One region of the Vibrio hyugaensis genome, then DNA from elsewhere that is predicted to be linked to it. Evidence: predicted binding sites of a transcription regulator. Region 1 holds the regulator's gene; the other holds the start of a gene.
The links. The regulator PurR, encoded in region 1, represses purine synthesis genes. The targets are predictions, from matches to a motif close to TNANGNAAACGTTTNCNTNA.
Positions count from the first base shown of each region.

Region 2: the regulator PurR is predicted to act here: its motif matches at 4,609-4,628, upstream of purL (phosphoribosylformylglycinamidine synthase).

Region 1 covers NZ_CP025794.1:1,037,540-1,045,082, reverse strand. Annotated here, with positions in the region: gene C1S74_RS05415 (TVP38/TMEM64 family protein) at 1-526, opposite strand, end outside; gene C1S74_RS05410 (TfoX/Sxy family DNA transformation protein) at 646-1,236, opposite strand; cyclic di-GMP riboswitch class I at 1,353-1,442, opposite strand; gene purR (HTH-type transcriptional repressor PurR) at 1,722-2,726, opposite strand; gene torD (molecular chaperone TorD) at 3,170-3,817, opposite strand; gene torR (two-component system response regulator TorR) at 4,051-4,764, shown strand; gene elyC (envelope biogenesis factor ElyC) at 4,866-5,672, opposite strand; gene cmoM (tRNA uridine 5-oxyacetic acid(34) methyltransferase CmoM) at 5,787-6,578, shown strand; gene mukF (chromosome partition protein MukF) at 6,581-7,543, shown strand, end outside.
Region 2 covers NZ_CP025794.1:1,497,800-1,505,342, reverse strand. Annotated here, with positions in the region: gene C1S74_RS07580 (AbgT family transporter) at 1-1,397, shown strand, start outside; gene tadA (tRNA adenosine(34) deaminase TadA) at 1,851-2,384, shown strand; gene mltF (membrane-bound lytic murein transglycosylase MltF) at 2,868-4,469, opposite strand; gene purL (phosphoribosylformylglycinamidine synthase) at 4,793-7,543, shown strand, end outside.

The DNA of each region.
Region 1 (7,543 bases):
CGGCAGTACCAGGCAGCATGCCGATTTGGCTTGTTAAATAGAAGCGGCTGATAGACATCGGTGTTAACCCCATTAAGAGGTTGATCAAGAAAAACGGGAACACTGGGATTAACCGTAGTGAAAATAGGTAAAACGCACCGTCTTTTTCGACACCTTGGTTAATAGCATTAAGTTTATTACCAAATTTACTTTGTACCCATTCGCGTAATAGATAGCGGCTGCTCAAAAATGCAATAGTTGCGCCGATGGTGCTGGCGAAAGACACCAATAATAAACTGGTCCAAAAACCAAATAGGGCAGCGCCGAGCAGGGTAACAACGGCGGCTCCCGGAATAGAGAAGGCGGTGATTGCGATGTAAGCTAAGAAGTAAGTCGCCGCAGCAAACACAAAGTTTTGGTCAATGAACGTATTTAGTGCTGCTTGTTGTGCTTTGGCATTTTCTAAGGTGAGATATTGGCCAAAATTTACCCCTAAAAAGAGAATGGTGGCGAGCAGGATCAGTCCTAAAATTAGTTTCTTATTCATCGTAATTACTCCATTTGGCTTCTTAAATAATAAGACAGAATAAGAGAAGAAAAAATTTCAAAAAAAAACCGCAGTATGAAAACTGCGGTTTTTACTCAATGTCATGCTGATAGTGCGTGTTAAGACAGTGCGCTCATCAGTTCTTCGCGGCGAGACTGAGGGACGACGCTCCAATGGGTGCCGTTGATTGCACCTTCTAACGCCCACAACAACTCAAGGCTTACCGTAGAGGCATGCGTATCTTGGATTGCTTTGTAAGCGCTCAGGGCACCTTCTTCTTCTAATTGCTCCACAGAGTCAATGCCCGCTTTCTTCAACATACGTTCAGTTGCTAGGCGCAGATTCGGAAGGTCTTTCAATCGATTAGGCTTGGTGCTTGCTTGTTGTTTTTTTTCTTGCTTGGCAGTCTCGAGAGATTGCTTTGCAACATCAATCAAGCGATCCGTTGAATCCCATAGGTCATCAGAAATAGCATAGTATTTCGTAACCACAGGAAAACCACGTTTCTTGTAGACGTACGGTTTTAGTCCTTGAGTCTCGAAGTCAGATGAAGTTTGTTGGTCAGCTCGAATATGAAGTCGGTTATTTACAACTAGTGCAAACATCGTTTCATCGGCGAAAAGCCCGAAGCCACCAAACATTGAGCGCGACTTGATAGTACCAAGTGCCTCAAACAGCTTCATTGAGTCTTTGAGTATCGGTTTATCCATGATGTGTTATCTCGGTGTAATTAATATTACGCCACCAAAAATCAGGTCCGAGAGATTAGCAAATGCATGCAGACACAATGTCATTAAAGGGTAAACTCACTTAATGCATATTTGCCATCGGTAACCCCGCTACCTTCCATCTAATAAGATGGTTCAGGCCGGAGGCTTTGCGTCCCACCCTTTCGAATGGTTTGCCCTGTGCGTGACACTTTGAGAATACTTCGTATATTGAATTAACATCACGTTTCAAATATAAAAGTGTGATATTGGTTCAGTTAATAGTGTTTATTTGGTGTGCTTGGTTTCATATTTGGGAACGATCCCTTGTCATACAAAAGGTTGATGTAGGAAATAGGCTACGTCCAATTAAAACAGCAACTTATCTAAGCTTACGTAGATATTGACACACTGAAATGTTTGAGGAATGTTATTTTTAGGCAATAAAAAAGCGCCCACAAGAGCGCTTTATAAAATTATAGGCAGGTTTAGTTTAGTTTCTTAACTGTGTTGCGCACTACAATTTCTGGCTGCATTTCGAAAATTCGCTTCTCGTGTTCTTTGTCTTTGATGCGTTCTAGCAAAATTTCAAAGGCATTTTTACCAACACGACGCTTTGGTTGGTGAATGGTCGTTAGCGGTGGCGAGAAGTATTCCGCTAGCTCGATGTTGTCATAACCGATTACCGAGATATCGTCCGGTACTTTGATGCCATTTTGTTGCAAGCGACTCATCAAACCAAGCGCCATGGTATCGTTAAAACAGAATACCGCAGTAGGACGTTTTTCCATTGCAGTGATGTTGTCAGCAGCAAGCACGGCAGTATCACACTCAAAGTTACCTTCAAGTACCCAATCTTCATTTACTACTAAGTTTGCTTCTGCCATTGCGCGGCGGTAACCTGCAATTCGTTCTTGGCATGCGGCTTTTTCGAAGTGACCGCTCAAACAAGCAATATCAGTGTGACCATTGTCGATCAGATATTTTGTTGCGATGTAGCCACCTTCTTCAGAGTTATCAATGATCTTGTCCGCTTGAGAACTCTCTGGGCCCCAGTCCATCACTACTTTCGGGATATCAGAATGACGGTCAAGCATCTCTTTCAGCTCTTCCGTTAAGTCAGAACACATCACCAAAATACCATCTACGCGCTTTTCCGCTAGCATGCGAATGTAGTCACGTTGCTTTTCGTAGATACCGCCAGTATTACATAGGATCAGTGTATAACCTTGACGGTAACAGTAGCTTTCAACGCCGTCGATAACTTCTGAGAAGAAAAGGTTAGTCGATTGCGTTACCAACATACCGATAGTGCGAGTTGAGTTACACTTCAAGCTACGTGCAACTGCACTTGGCGCGTAATTTAGTTCATCAACCGCTTTCATTACTTTTTCTTGGGTTGCTTCAGCAACAAAACGCGTTTTGTTGATTACGTGCGAAACTGTTGTGGTAGAAACGCCGGCTAAGCGAGCAACGTCTTTTATAGTGGCCATAAATGATGTCCTGTATCGAGCTACTGAATACCGTAGTGAATACAACCTTACGCTTAGTATGTTGCGCGAATTGAACCATATCTGAAGTTTAAGGTTCAATTAATTAGGCAGCGGTTGTTCCGAAATCGGTATAAAAAGGTTTGTAGCAACATTTGTTGCTGAATCTCATGTTCCTTACTTATATAAGTGAGGAATTAGTCAGCAATCTTGTTAATAAAACACAAAAACCGCCATATTTCAGCGGTTTACATATAAGTCGTATTTAATCGTTTGCGCTCACATTTTAGACTGATGTGGGCACACTAGCAATATTTTCAGCAGGTGTTTTGCGCTATTGAGGTCACATTTTAACTGCTAAATGGAAAGGGCTTCTATGTGCTAGATTAAAAAATTAACGAATAAAATAGGGAGCCCGCTTGCGAGCTCCCTGAAATTGGCGGCAATTATTCACCAAGAAGGTAGGTGCTGTCCAGTTTACAAAATGCAATTAATAGTTGCGCAACGCTTACATAGAAACCAAATTCGTCGAATTGCTTACATTTCGCAGCAAACTGTGGCAACCAAGACATAAGATGCTTTTGGATTAAGTCGTTCTGTTTCTCGAACGCTTCTTCCATGTGTTTGTCTTGTTCTAATTCGTTAGAACGGATGATCATGTTACCTAAGAAGTCCAGTTCAACCGCTAAGTGATCAGCTGGCTCTTTAAGGTTCTCATCAACCTGAACACCAAAATCGGCCATCAGTTTTTCCATCTCTTCTGCTGGCTTGTCATTTAAAAGACCAGATTCACCGATGTACATAGATGCGTAAGGTAATGCGCCATGCTTTTCTGTTTTCAGGAAAAGCTCACAGAAATCTGCAGCAAGTTCTAATTGCGCATCTTCTCGGTCTTGTAGGCGGTTGAGTGCGTCAACAAGGGTATCAACGGCTGGCTTCAGTGATTCATTTTCACCTAAACCTGCTAAAAAGCTTCGAATTTCCACACTCTGGTAAGCTTCTAGTTCTTTCTCTGTGAGTTCTTTTGCGAACAGACTAGAAAACCACCAATAGATCTCTGCGCGTTTTTCGTTAAAAGCTTTCACTTCTTGCATTTTTTTGCTCCTGAATGATTCTCCCCTAAGTGTAAACAATTAAGATGAATAGCAGTAACTATAATTGTTATCCATTATGGGAAAATGTGCTTGTTTATGAATGGCTGTAAATAAGCTTGCTTTGAATCAATAAAATCGCAAAATCTTGCTTTTTAATGTATCTATGACTAGAAATGTTACTAGTTATGAATAGAATACGTCTTGGAAAATAAAAAAGACAGAAAGTGGTGTAAATGAGCTATCACGTATTAGTCGTAGAAGATGATGTTGTAACTCGTAGTAAGCTTGCGGGCTACTTCCAAAATGAAGGCTACAAAGTCAGTGAAGCAGAAAGCGGTGCAGAAATGCGCGAAGTGCTTCAAGGTGGTGATGTGGACCTTATCATGCTGGATATTAACCTGCCCGGTGAAGACGGTCTTATGCTTACGCGTGAATTACGCAGCCAATCAGATATCGGCATCATATTAGTGACAGGACGCACGGATAGCATTGACAAAATCGTTGGCCTAGAAATGGGTGCGGACGATTATGTGACAAAGCCTTTTGAATTAAGGGAATTATTGGTTCGCGTTAAGAACCTGTTGTGGCGCATTTCTGCGGCTCGCAATGGTTCACAAAAAATCGCGAACGACACTAATGAAGAACACATTGTACGTTTCGGTGAGTGGACGTTTGATATTCAACGTCGTGCTCTCAGCCGCAATGGTGAGCCAGTGAAACTAACCAAAGCTGAATATGAGCTTTTGGTCGCACTCTCATCGTACCCAAATCAGGTACTAAGCCGCGAACGTATTTTGAATATGATCAGCCACCGAGTGGATGCGCCAAACGATCGTACTATTGATGTATTGATTCGACGCATGCGCGCTAAGATGGAGTTTGATCCGAAGAACCCACAAATCTTTGTGACAGTTCACGGTGAAGGCTACATGTTCGCGGGTGACTAATTCATAGCGATAAAGAAAAAGGAGAGCATAGGCTCTCCTTTTTTGTGTCTGCAATTCTGCAATTTAGCGATGATGGACTTCATCTGCGATTGGTAAGCCTTCTATGGCTGCGCCACTTCAGGATCTTCAACTTCAACCATCGGTGTTTGACCTACGTTATCACGCAGTTTTTGCCATAACCCGCCAAGGTATTCATGCCAATACAGTTCAGTTTGCTCTAAGTAGCGAGCTTTTGGCGCGTACTTTTGCCAAGGTTGTTCGATATCATCAATCGCCATGAAGTTCGTTGGGGCTGGGATTGGCTTAATGCCCGCTGCGTTGAATTCATAAAGAGCACGCTTCATGTGACTGGCTGAAGTCACTAAAACAATGTCTTTTTGCTTAACAAACGCGGCAGCTTGGCGTGCTTCTTCCCAAGTATCTTTGGCATCCTCTAATAAAATAATATCGGATTTTGCGACACCTAGGGAAAGCGCTACGTTCGCCATCATACGAGCATGGCTGATTTCAGAGCCACCTGCGTAACCGGAAAGGATTAACTTCGCACCTGGGTACATACGCAAAATACGAATACCCTCAGTTAAACGCATTAAAGCGGTGCGGCTCAGTTGAGACGTTGGTGGTATTTCATCATCTACCACGTGTCCATTACCAAGAACCATAACGTAGTCCACAGTGCCAGGAACCGGCAAAAACGCTTTGTACTCGCGTTCTAGAGGCATAAGAAGCTTGGTTGAAACGGGTTGGAAGGCAACAAGGAAGATGCCAACAAAAGAGAAAAGAACAACAAAGCAGCCAGTTTTACGTTTAGTGGTAAAACTGATGAGAGCAAGACCTAACAAGCCTATCAGTAGCAATGCTGGTAATGGCATCAGCAAGGCTGACATTACTTTTTTCAGCTCAAACATACATAAATAGTCCGAAAAAACATCAATTGATAATAAAAATGAGGATAACCCTCTTTATTCCTGCTTTCCTTGTGCCAGAATAGCGGCACAATCCGTTATGATAACTCAGCAGAAGTGACAGAAGACCGCAATTTCGACGATATCGCCCACAAATTTGCAAAAAATATTTACGGCTCCGATAAAGGGGAGATCCGCCAAATCATTGTGTGGGAAGATTTTCTACAGATTCTAAGTGAATTAGACGCCGACCATCAAGCCCTCCAAGTACTTGATGCCGGAGGTGGCTTAGCACAATTGTCGCAAAAGCTTGCTAAGCTCGGACATCACGTCGCTTTATGTGATCTATCTTCGGAAATGCTGCAACTAGCGAAACAGGATATTGAAAAAAACGGTTTGCTTGAGCAGTATCGCCTGATTCATTCACCTGTCCAATCCATTGGCGAGCATATGGACGCGCAGGTGGATCTTGTCATGTTCCATGCTGTGATGGAGTGGCTCGTTGATCCAAAAAAGGCACTCGAAACGGTATTGGAGCAGGTCAAACCGGGGGGCATTGCATCGGTTATGTTCTATAACCACCACGGCTTAGTCTATAAAAATGTGGTTTGTGGCAACATTCCTCATATTTTAGACGGCATGCCTCATCGGAAAAGATTTAAACTACAGCCACAAAAAGGCCTAAAACCCGAAGAGGTCTATCAATGGATAGAAGATTCTGGTTTTAGTATTTGTGGTAAATCTGGTATTCGTTCCTTTAGTGATTACATAGGCAATATGCAATACATGGGCGATTACGAGTTTGAAGATGTGTTGGCGTTAGAAAAACAACTTTGTCGACAAGAGCCATACCTCTCATTAGGCCGCTATATCCACGTGTGGGCTAAGAAGAACGATAAACAGGAATAACGATGAGTGAGATGACTCTCAATGCTGCAGAGCAACCAATCGATGAGTTGGTTGGCTGGGTTAAGCAGCACGATTTCTCGTTGAACCTGACCACTGAGCGACTGGCGTTTTTGATTGCCATCGCCGTACTAAGTAATGAAAGGTTCGATGAAGAATTGGGTGAAGGTGAATTGCACGACGCATTTGCCATCGTCACTCGACTATTTGATGAGACGGGTGAAGCTTCGGCTTTCCGCGCGAATAATGCCATCAACGAGATGGTTAAGCAGCGTCTTATGAGCCGTTTTGTCAGTGAGATTACTGACGGAGCGAGCATTTACCGCTTGTCGCCATTAGCGATAGGAATCACCGACTACTACGTGCGTCATCGCGAGTTCTCGAAACTGCGTCTTTCTATTCAGCTATCGATGGTAGCGGATGAAATGGCAAAAGCGATTGAAGCAGCACAAAAAGGTGGCACTCCGGGCCACTGGAAGAAAAACGTTTACGGGATTTTGAAATATTCTGTAGGCGAAATCTTCGATCAAATCGACCTTAACCAACGTGTGATGGATGAGCAGCAACAGTCTGTGAAACAACAGATTGCAGACCTGCTTAACAAAGACTGGCGTGAAGCGATCAACAACTGTGAAGCGCTACTGTCAGAAACCTCCAGCACGTTGCGTGAACTTCAAGATACGCTGCAAGCTGCCAGTGATGAACTGCAAACTCAGATCCTAGATATCCAAGAGATCGTCTACGGTGATCCTGAACTTGAATTCATCGATGAAGCGTTGTTTGGTCTGCAAATGAAGCTAGACCGAATTACCAGCTGGGGCCAGCAAGCGATCGACCTTTGGATTGGTTACGACCGACACGTGCACAAGTTCATCCGTACCGCTATCGATATGGATAAGAACCGTGCATTTAGCTCGCGTTTGCGTCAATCCATGAAAGATTACTTCGATATGCCTTGGTATCTGACT
Region 2 (7,543 bases), 460 kb from region 1:
TTTCTTTCGACCTTCTAAACCCTCGAACTGGCGAAGCTCTTACTATTACTAACCTTCTTACGGGTGAAGCACTAGCAAGTTTCCTTGCTAACATGGTGACAACGTTCACTGGCTTTGCTCCACTGGGTATCGTACTTGTTGCGATGCTAGGTGTGGGTGTTGCCGATTCGTCTGGCTTCATCACCACTGGTCTTAAGAAGATGCTGAACTTCACGCCAGCAAAACTTCTTACTCCAATGCTAATTCTTGTGGCAATCGTATCGCACACTGCGGCGGATGCGGGCTACGTTCTAGTTATTCCTCTTGGTGGTATCATCTTCCACGCAGCAGGTCGTCACCCTCTAGCGGGTATCGCAGCTGCGTTTGCTGGTGTATCAGGTGGTTTCTCTGCAAACTTCATCCCTTCAGGTATCGATCCTCTACTAGCTGGCTTTACTCAAACAGCGGCACAGGTTCTTGACCCTGAGTACGTGGTTAACCCGCTAGCGAACATCTTCTTTACTGGTCTATCTTCAGTAATCATCGTTGCTATTGGTTGGTACGTAACTGAAAAAATCATCGAACCTCGCCTAGCGAACACGCCTGTTGATGAAGATGCAGAAAAAGCACCAGATCTTGGTTCTTTCACTGAAACTGAATCAAAAGCTTTCCGTTACGCTGGTTGGGCTATGATGGCAGGTATCGCACTTCTTGTTGTGGCACTTATCCCAGAAAACTCTGCACTGCGTTCACCTGAAGGTGAAATCACTGCGTTCTCTGCGCCAATCATGAAGTCTATCGTTCCGTTGATCTTCATCCTGTTTATCATTCCGGGTTACGTTTACGGTCGCGTTTCTGGCACGTTCAAGACAAGTAACGACATCATCAAAGCGATGGCGGATACTATGTCTACGATGGGCGCATACATTGTAATGTCGTTCTTCTGTGCGCAGTTCCTATCTGCGTTCGCGCAATCAAATATCGGTACGATGCTAGCGCTATACGGTGCGGAAGGCCTGAAAGCGATGAACCTACCTGGTGAAGCAACTATCATCGGTATGATTCTTCTAACGGCTTCTGTAAACCTTCTAATCGGTTCTGCATCAGCGAAATGGGCTCTTATCGGTCCTATCCTAGTGCCTATGCTAATGGCTGTGGGTATCTCGCCTGAGCTATCTCAAGCGGCTTACCGTGTAGGTGACTCTGTATCGAACATCATTTCACCTCTGATGGTATTCTTCCCTCTAGTAGTGGTTTACTGTCAACGTTACGTGAAGTCGACAGGTATCGGTACGCTAGCTTCTCTAATGATGCCATTCTCGATTGCGATGCTAATCGGCTGGTCTATCTTCCTAGTTGCTTACTGGATGCTAGGTATTCCTCTAGGTATCCAAGCGCCATACACTTACACAATGTAAATACCGTCATATTTGGCGCTGTAGCGTTGTTAACTGCGCAAGTTCACTGGGTCGCCGGCCGCCCTAATCACATAGAGCCTCTATGCTCATAGGGCTGAACTTGCTCGTTGCCTAGCTATAACACCAACTATGTAGGTATTGGCAATTCGAAAGCGCTGGTCGAGAGACTGGCGCTTTTTTTCGTAAATCTAGAACGGACTTTGTCCTAAAGAATGCTCCGCTGAGAGATTCAATAACGCTTCGCTTTAGAAATCGAGAGGTGTGTGCTGCAAGATTGGTGAAAGAAACGCAGTTCAAAGAGAAGTTGATAGAGCTTGCTCCTAGAAAAACAAAATAAGTCGCATCTCGCATCTCGCATCTCGCATCTCGCATCTCGCATCCCGCTTCCACTTCCTCTCTTTGAAGGTTAAAATCCACTTTCCATAATGACCGATCCCAAAACTGGAGCCTCTTTTGTCAGACTCACAATTCTCCCCTCAAGATGAACTATTTATGCGCCGTGCGATAGAGCTTGCAGAGCAAGCTGAAGCGGAAGGGGAAGTGCCTGTTGGGGCTGTGCTTGTGAAAGATGGTGAAGTGGTCGCTGAAGGTTGGAACCGCTCTATTTGTTCGCACGATGCGACCGCTCATGCTGAGATCCAAACCTTGCGTAAAGCGGGCGAGGCGTTCGAGAACTACCGTTTACTTGATACTACGCTCTATGTGACCTTAGAGCCGTGCCCTATGTGCGCAGGTGCGTTACTACACAGTCGAGTAAAGCGCGTGGTATATGGAGCACCAGATCTTAAAGCTGGCGCTGCAGGGACCGTTCTGAATTTGTTTGAGAGCCAAGCCGCGTATCATTATGCGACAGTAGAAAGCGGTTTGCTGGAAGAGGAATGCAGAGGTCAGTTACAGGCGTTCTTTAAACGTCGACGTAAAGAAATTAAAGCGAAGAAGCAGGCGCAAAAAGCGTTGGACAATGAACAGGGAACAAAAGACGAATAACAGGGAGTTTGATGGTTGTTTTTAGCAAACACCTACCGTGCAGTAGATGTTTGCTTCAAGTTTTCAGTGATTCACTAAGTGAACGAAAACACGATTACGTGCACTGACTTTTCTTTTCATGGTTGTAAGCGTGCGCTTACGGCGGTTAGCAGCCACTGTTTTATTCAAACGTTTTGACTGCACTCTGCGTTTTCTCATTATCAGAACCTCTTGCAGACAACGAACACACTCTCCGACACTCGCATAGCAAAGTATCCGATTCATGATCAATAGATGTCATTCTTATGATGCATACTCATGGATGATGGTGACATCATATCAAGGAGAGGGTGACCAATTGAGCTCACTGTTTCTCTTCCGTTACTCGGTATTTCACGAAAAAACTGGCTAGATAAATGAGCTCGAAAGACGGGATTCTAGTGAGTTTCTGTTGTCGACTCAATAAAAAAATAGCGAGCTGTTAGCTCGCTATTTTCGAAAGGTTTATTCTTCTTTTGGATTCGGCGTTTGCTCTGCATTTTGAGTTGGGCTGGCCTCAGTACTTGGTGTTGTCTCGACCGCTCCCGAAACTTGCTCAGCTAAGGTTTCCACTGCTCCTGACGTTAACAGATCTGGGGAGAGTGGTGGAATGACTTGCAGATCTTCTGTGTCTTCGTCAATCGCAGGCTTTTGGCTGACATGACCAATGATGGATTGATAGTAGCGACGAATGTTCTCAACATAGTTGCGTGCTTCATCACCACGAGCATAACCATAACGTGTTTGGCTGTAGAAGCGCTTCTGGCGCAGCAAGGGTAGACGCTCTTTAACATCTGCCCACGCGTTTGGATCGCCGCCTTGTGCTTTAGTCAGGCGTCGTGCATCCATCATATGACCATAACCCACGTTGTATGATGCTAAGGCAAACCAAATCTTTTCATGTTCATTAATTGAATCTGGAACACGTGCGACAATACGACGTAGGTATTCCACGCCACCGCGTACGGATTGTTCCGGATCAAGACGATCTGTTACACCAACACTTTTAGCGGTAGGGAGCGTGAGCATCATCATGCCACGAACGCCAGTCGGCGACTTCGCTTTTGGTTTCCAATGAGACTCTTGATAAGCCAATGCAGCAATCAAGCGCCAATCAAACTCTTCACTGTATTTTTGGAACAGCGGTGCCCATTTAGGCAAGGTATTGTCCAGTGCGCGTATAAAAGCACGTGTATCGACATAATCGAAAGCTTCGATATGTCCAATGTACTTCTCTTCTAAAGTTGCCAGTTCGCCAGATTGTTTAATGTTGCCGAAGAACTCGATCAACATTGCGTAGAAGCTTTCATCTTCAGAGCGACGAGTAAACCAAGAGACGGGTTGGTCTTCTGTCAATTCAAAGGCTAAAGCAAGATCCGGGTAAAGGCGCTGGGCCAAAGATAGTTCTACTGAATCGGTTACCGTAAAACGTAACTCACCTGTTGAGACATGCTTGAGCAGATCTCGCGTATCCGCATCACCAACAATCTCAAATTGGAAATCTGGGTATTGTTTCTGTAGCGCCGTTAAGGTTGGAACAAACTGAGATTGTTCAACTATCTGAAGGGTTTCTGCCCCAGCATTTGAACCTTCTTCCGCATTACTGTCTTTTTTAGCTTGATAATTGATCAGCTGATTAATGTCGCGAGGACGAAGCTGACCTTTTTTATAAACCACTTGTTGGCTGACGTAATAGTAAGCGGGCCCAGGACGAAAACGTTGTACAGCTTCAGAAGTTTGGTTTAAACCTGTCGCAATAATATCTATGTCGCCTTTCTTTAGTGCCGGGAAGAGATCCGCTTGGCGAAACGCCGGTCGAATCTCCAGCTTCACACCTAACTGCTCAGCAAATTTTCGTGCCAGTTCGTAATCCAAACCTGCCGGACCATCAGGTCCGATGTAGTAGGAGAGTTGGTTGTTTAGCGTGCCAACACGTAGGACACCACGCTCTTGGATTTGCTCGAATTCACTTTTTGGCTCCGATTCAATCTGGCAAGCAGAAAGTAAAAGCACAGACGCGAAAAGTAGGGCGCTGCGCTTGAGTCGGTTGAACTGACTTATTTGCATTAATTCGGTACGTCTCGATAAATTTCTAGTTGCCTTTATATCAAAGCGAGCTGGTTGGGCAAAGTGAATCAGGCAGATAGAGTGCGACATTGTGTGATTTATCGACATTTTAGTCGTAATTCAAATTTGACGAAAAAAATGACGCAAACGGTTGCTTTTGATGTTACATCACAAAAACAATTGCTATATAATGCGCTCGCAACGAAGAGGTGGCATCGGCATAGGTTTGAAAAACCTTCGGGAATAGCTTCGAAGAAAACAGTATAACCCACTGAATTTATTCCAATATCACCTTAATCACTTGCAATAAGAGACCTAAGCACATGAGAATTTTGCGTGGCTCCCCAGCTCTTTCTGAGTTTCGTGTTAATAAACTACTGGAACTTTGTCGTGAACAAGATCTGCCTGTCACTGGCATTTACGCAGAGTTCATGCACTTTGCGGATCTAAAGTCTGACCTTGATGCTCAAGAGTTGGAAAAACTGGAAAAATTGCTGACTTACGGTCCTACGATCGAAGAGCATGAGCCAGAAGGTCTTCTACTTCTTGTTACGCCTCGTCCGGGTACTATTTCGCCTTGGTCTTCTAAATCTACTGATATCGCAATCAACTGTGGTCTAGACAAAGTAAAACGTCTTGAGCGCGGTACTGCATACTACGTAGAGACATTGACTCCTCTTAACGATGCCCAAGTTGCTGATGTAAAAGCACTCATCCATGATCGCATGATGGAAGTGACATTTACTGATTTTGATGCGGCAAACGCATTATTCCAAGCGGCAGAACCTGCTCCTGTAGCAGATGTTGACCTATTAAAAGGCGGTCGTGCAGCGCTTGAAAAAGCAAACGTTACCCTAGGTCTTGCACTTGCAGATGATGAAATTGAATACCTTTACGATGCGTTCGTAAATAAGCTAGAACGCAATCCGACTGACATTGAGCTCATGATGTTTGCGCAGGCGAACTCAGAGCACTGTCGTCACAAGATCTTTAATGCAGACTGGACTATCGATGGCGTGAAGCAAGAGAAGTCTCTGTTCAAAATGATCAAAAACACATTTGAAACGACACCAGAAAACGTACTGTCTGCGTACAAAGATAACGCAGCAGTCATGGTGGGTTCAGATGTAGGTCGTTTCTTCCCGAACCCAGAAACTCGCCAATACGGTTACAGCCAAGAGAAAGCGCACATCCTAATGAAGGTGGAAACGCACAACCACCCAACGGCTATCTCTCCTTGGCCGGGCGCATCGACTGGTTCTGGTGGTGAAATCCGTGACGAAGGCGCGACTGGTATTGGTGGTAAGCCAAAAGCAGGTCTTGTTGGCTTCACTACATCTAACCTACGTATTCCTGGTTTTGAACAGCCATGGGAAACAGATTTCGGTAAACCAGGTCGTATCGTTACCGCTCTAGACATCATGCTAGAAGGTCCACTTGGCGGCGCGGCGTTTAACAACGAATTTGGTCGTCCAAACCTACTGGGTTACTTCCGTACTTACGAAGAGAAAGTAAACTCTCATGCAGGTGAAGAGGTTCGTGGTTACCATAAGCCAATCATGATTGCTGGTGGCATGGGTAACATTCGTGACGAGCACGTTCAGAAGAAAGAGATCCCAGTAGGTGCAAGCCTAATCGTACTTGGTGGTCCGGCGATGAACATCGGCCTTGGCGGCGGTGCTGCTTCTTCAATGGCGTCTGGTCAATCAGCAGAAGACCTAGATTTTGCATCTGTACAGCGTGAAAACCCAGAGATGGAGCGTCGTTGTCAAGAAGTGATCGACCGTTGTTGGCAGCTTGGTGATGCTAACCCAATCGCATTCATCCACGATGTGGGCGCGGGCGGTATCTCTAATGCACTTCCTGAACTTGTCGATGATGGCGAGCGTGGCGGTATCTTCCAACTACGTGACGTACCAAACGACGAACCGGGCATGAGCCCACTTGAGATCTGGTGTAACGAATCTCAAGAGCGTTACGTAATGGCGGTTGCACCAGAGAATATGGAAGTATTCGATGCGATCTGTAAGCGTGAGCGTGCACCATACGCCGTAGTAGGTGTAGCAACGGAAGAGCGTGAACTGAAACTTGAAGATTCGCATTTCGACAACACGCCAATCGACATGCCAATGGATGTGCTTCTTGGCAAGACACCTAAGATGCACCGTGATGCGAAAACACTTAAAGCGAACAACCCAGCGGTTAACCGTGACGGTATCGAGCTAAACGAAGCGGTAGATCGCGTTCTACGTCTTCCAACTGTTGCAGAAAAAACATTCCTAATCACGATCGGTGACCGCACGGTGACTGGTCTTGTAGCGCGTGACCAAATGGTTGGTCCGTGGCAGGTTCCAGTCGCTAACTGCGCAGTAACAGCGGCAAGTTACGACACTTACCACGGTGAAGCGATGTCGATGGGTGAGCGTACACCAGTTGCTCTTCTAGACTTCGGTGCATCGGCTCGTCTAGCGGTTGGTGAGGCAATCACAAACATCGCAGCGACAAACATCGGTGATATCAAACACATTAAACTTTCTGCAAACTGGATGTCTCCAGCAGGTCACCCTGGTGAAGACGCAGGTCTTTACGAAGCAGTGAAAGCAGTTGGTGAAGAGCTATGTCCAGCACTTGGTCTAACTATCCCAGTTGGTAAAGACTCAATGTCGATGAAGACCAAGTGGGAAGAGAACGGCGAGCAGAAAGAAGTAACGTCTCCGTTATCTCTTGTTATTACTGCGTTTGCACGTGTTGAAGATGTTCGTAAGACGATTACTCCTCAGCTTCGTACTGACAAAGGTGCTTCTAGCCTTGTACTTATCGACCTAGGTAATGGTCAAAACCGTCTAGGCGCAACAGCTCTTGCACAGGTTTATAAGCAGCTTGGTGATAAGCCAGCAGACGTAGACAACGCAGCACAACTGAAAGGCTTCTACGAAGGCGTTCAAACCCTAGTCGCGAACGACCAAGTAGTGGCTTACCACGATAAAGGTGATGGCGGTCTATTCGTGACTCTTGCTGAGATGGCATTCGCAGGTCACTGTGGTGTGAAAGCAGATATTGCTGACCTAGGTGAA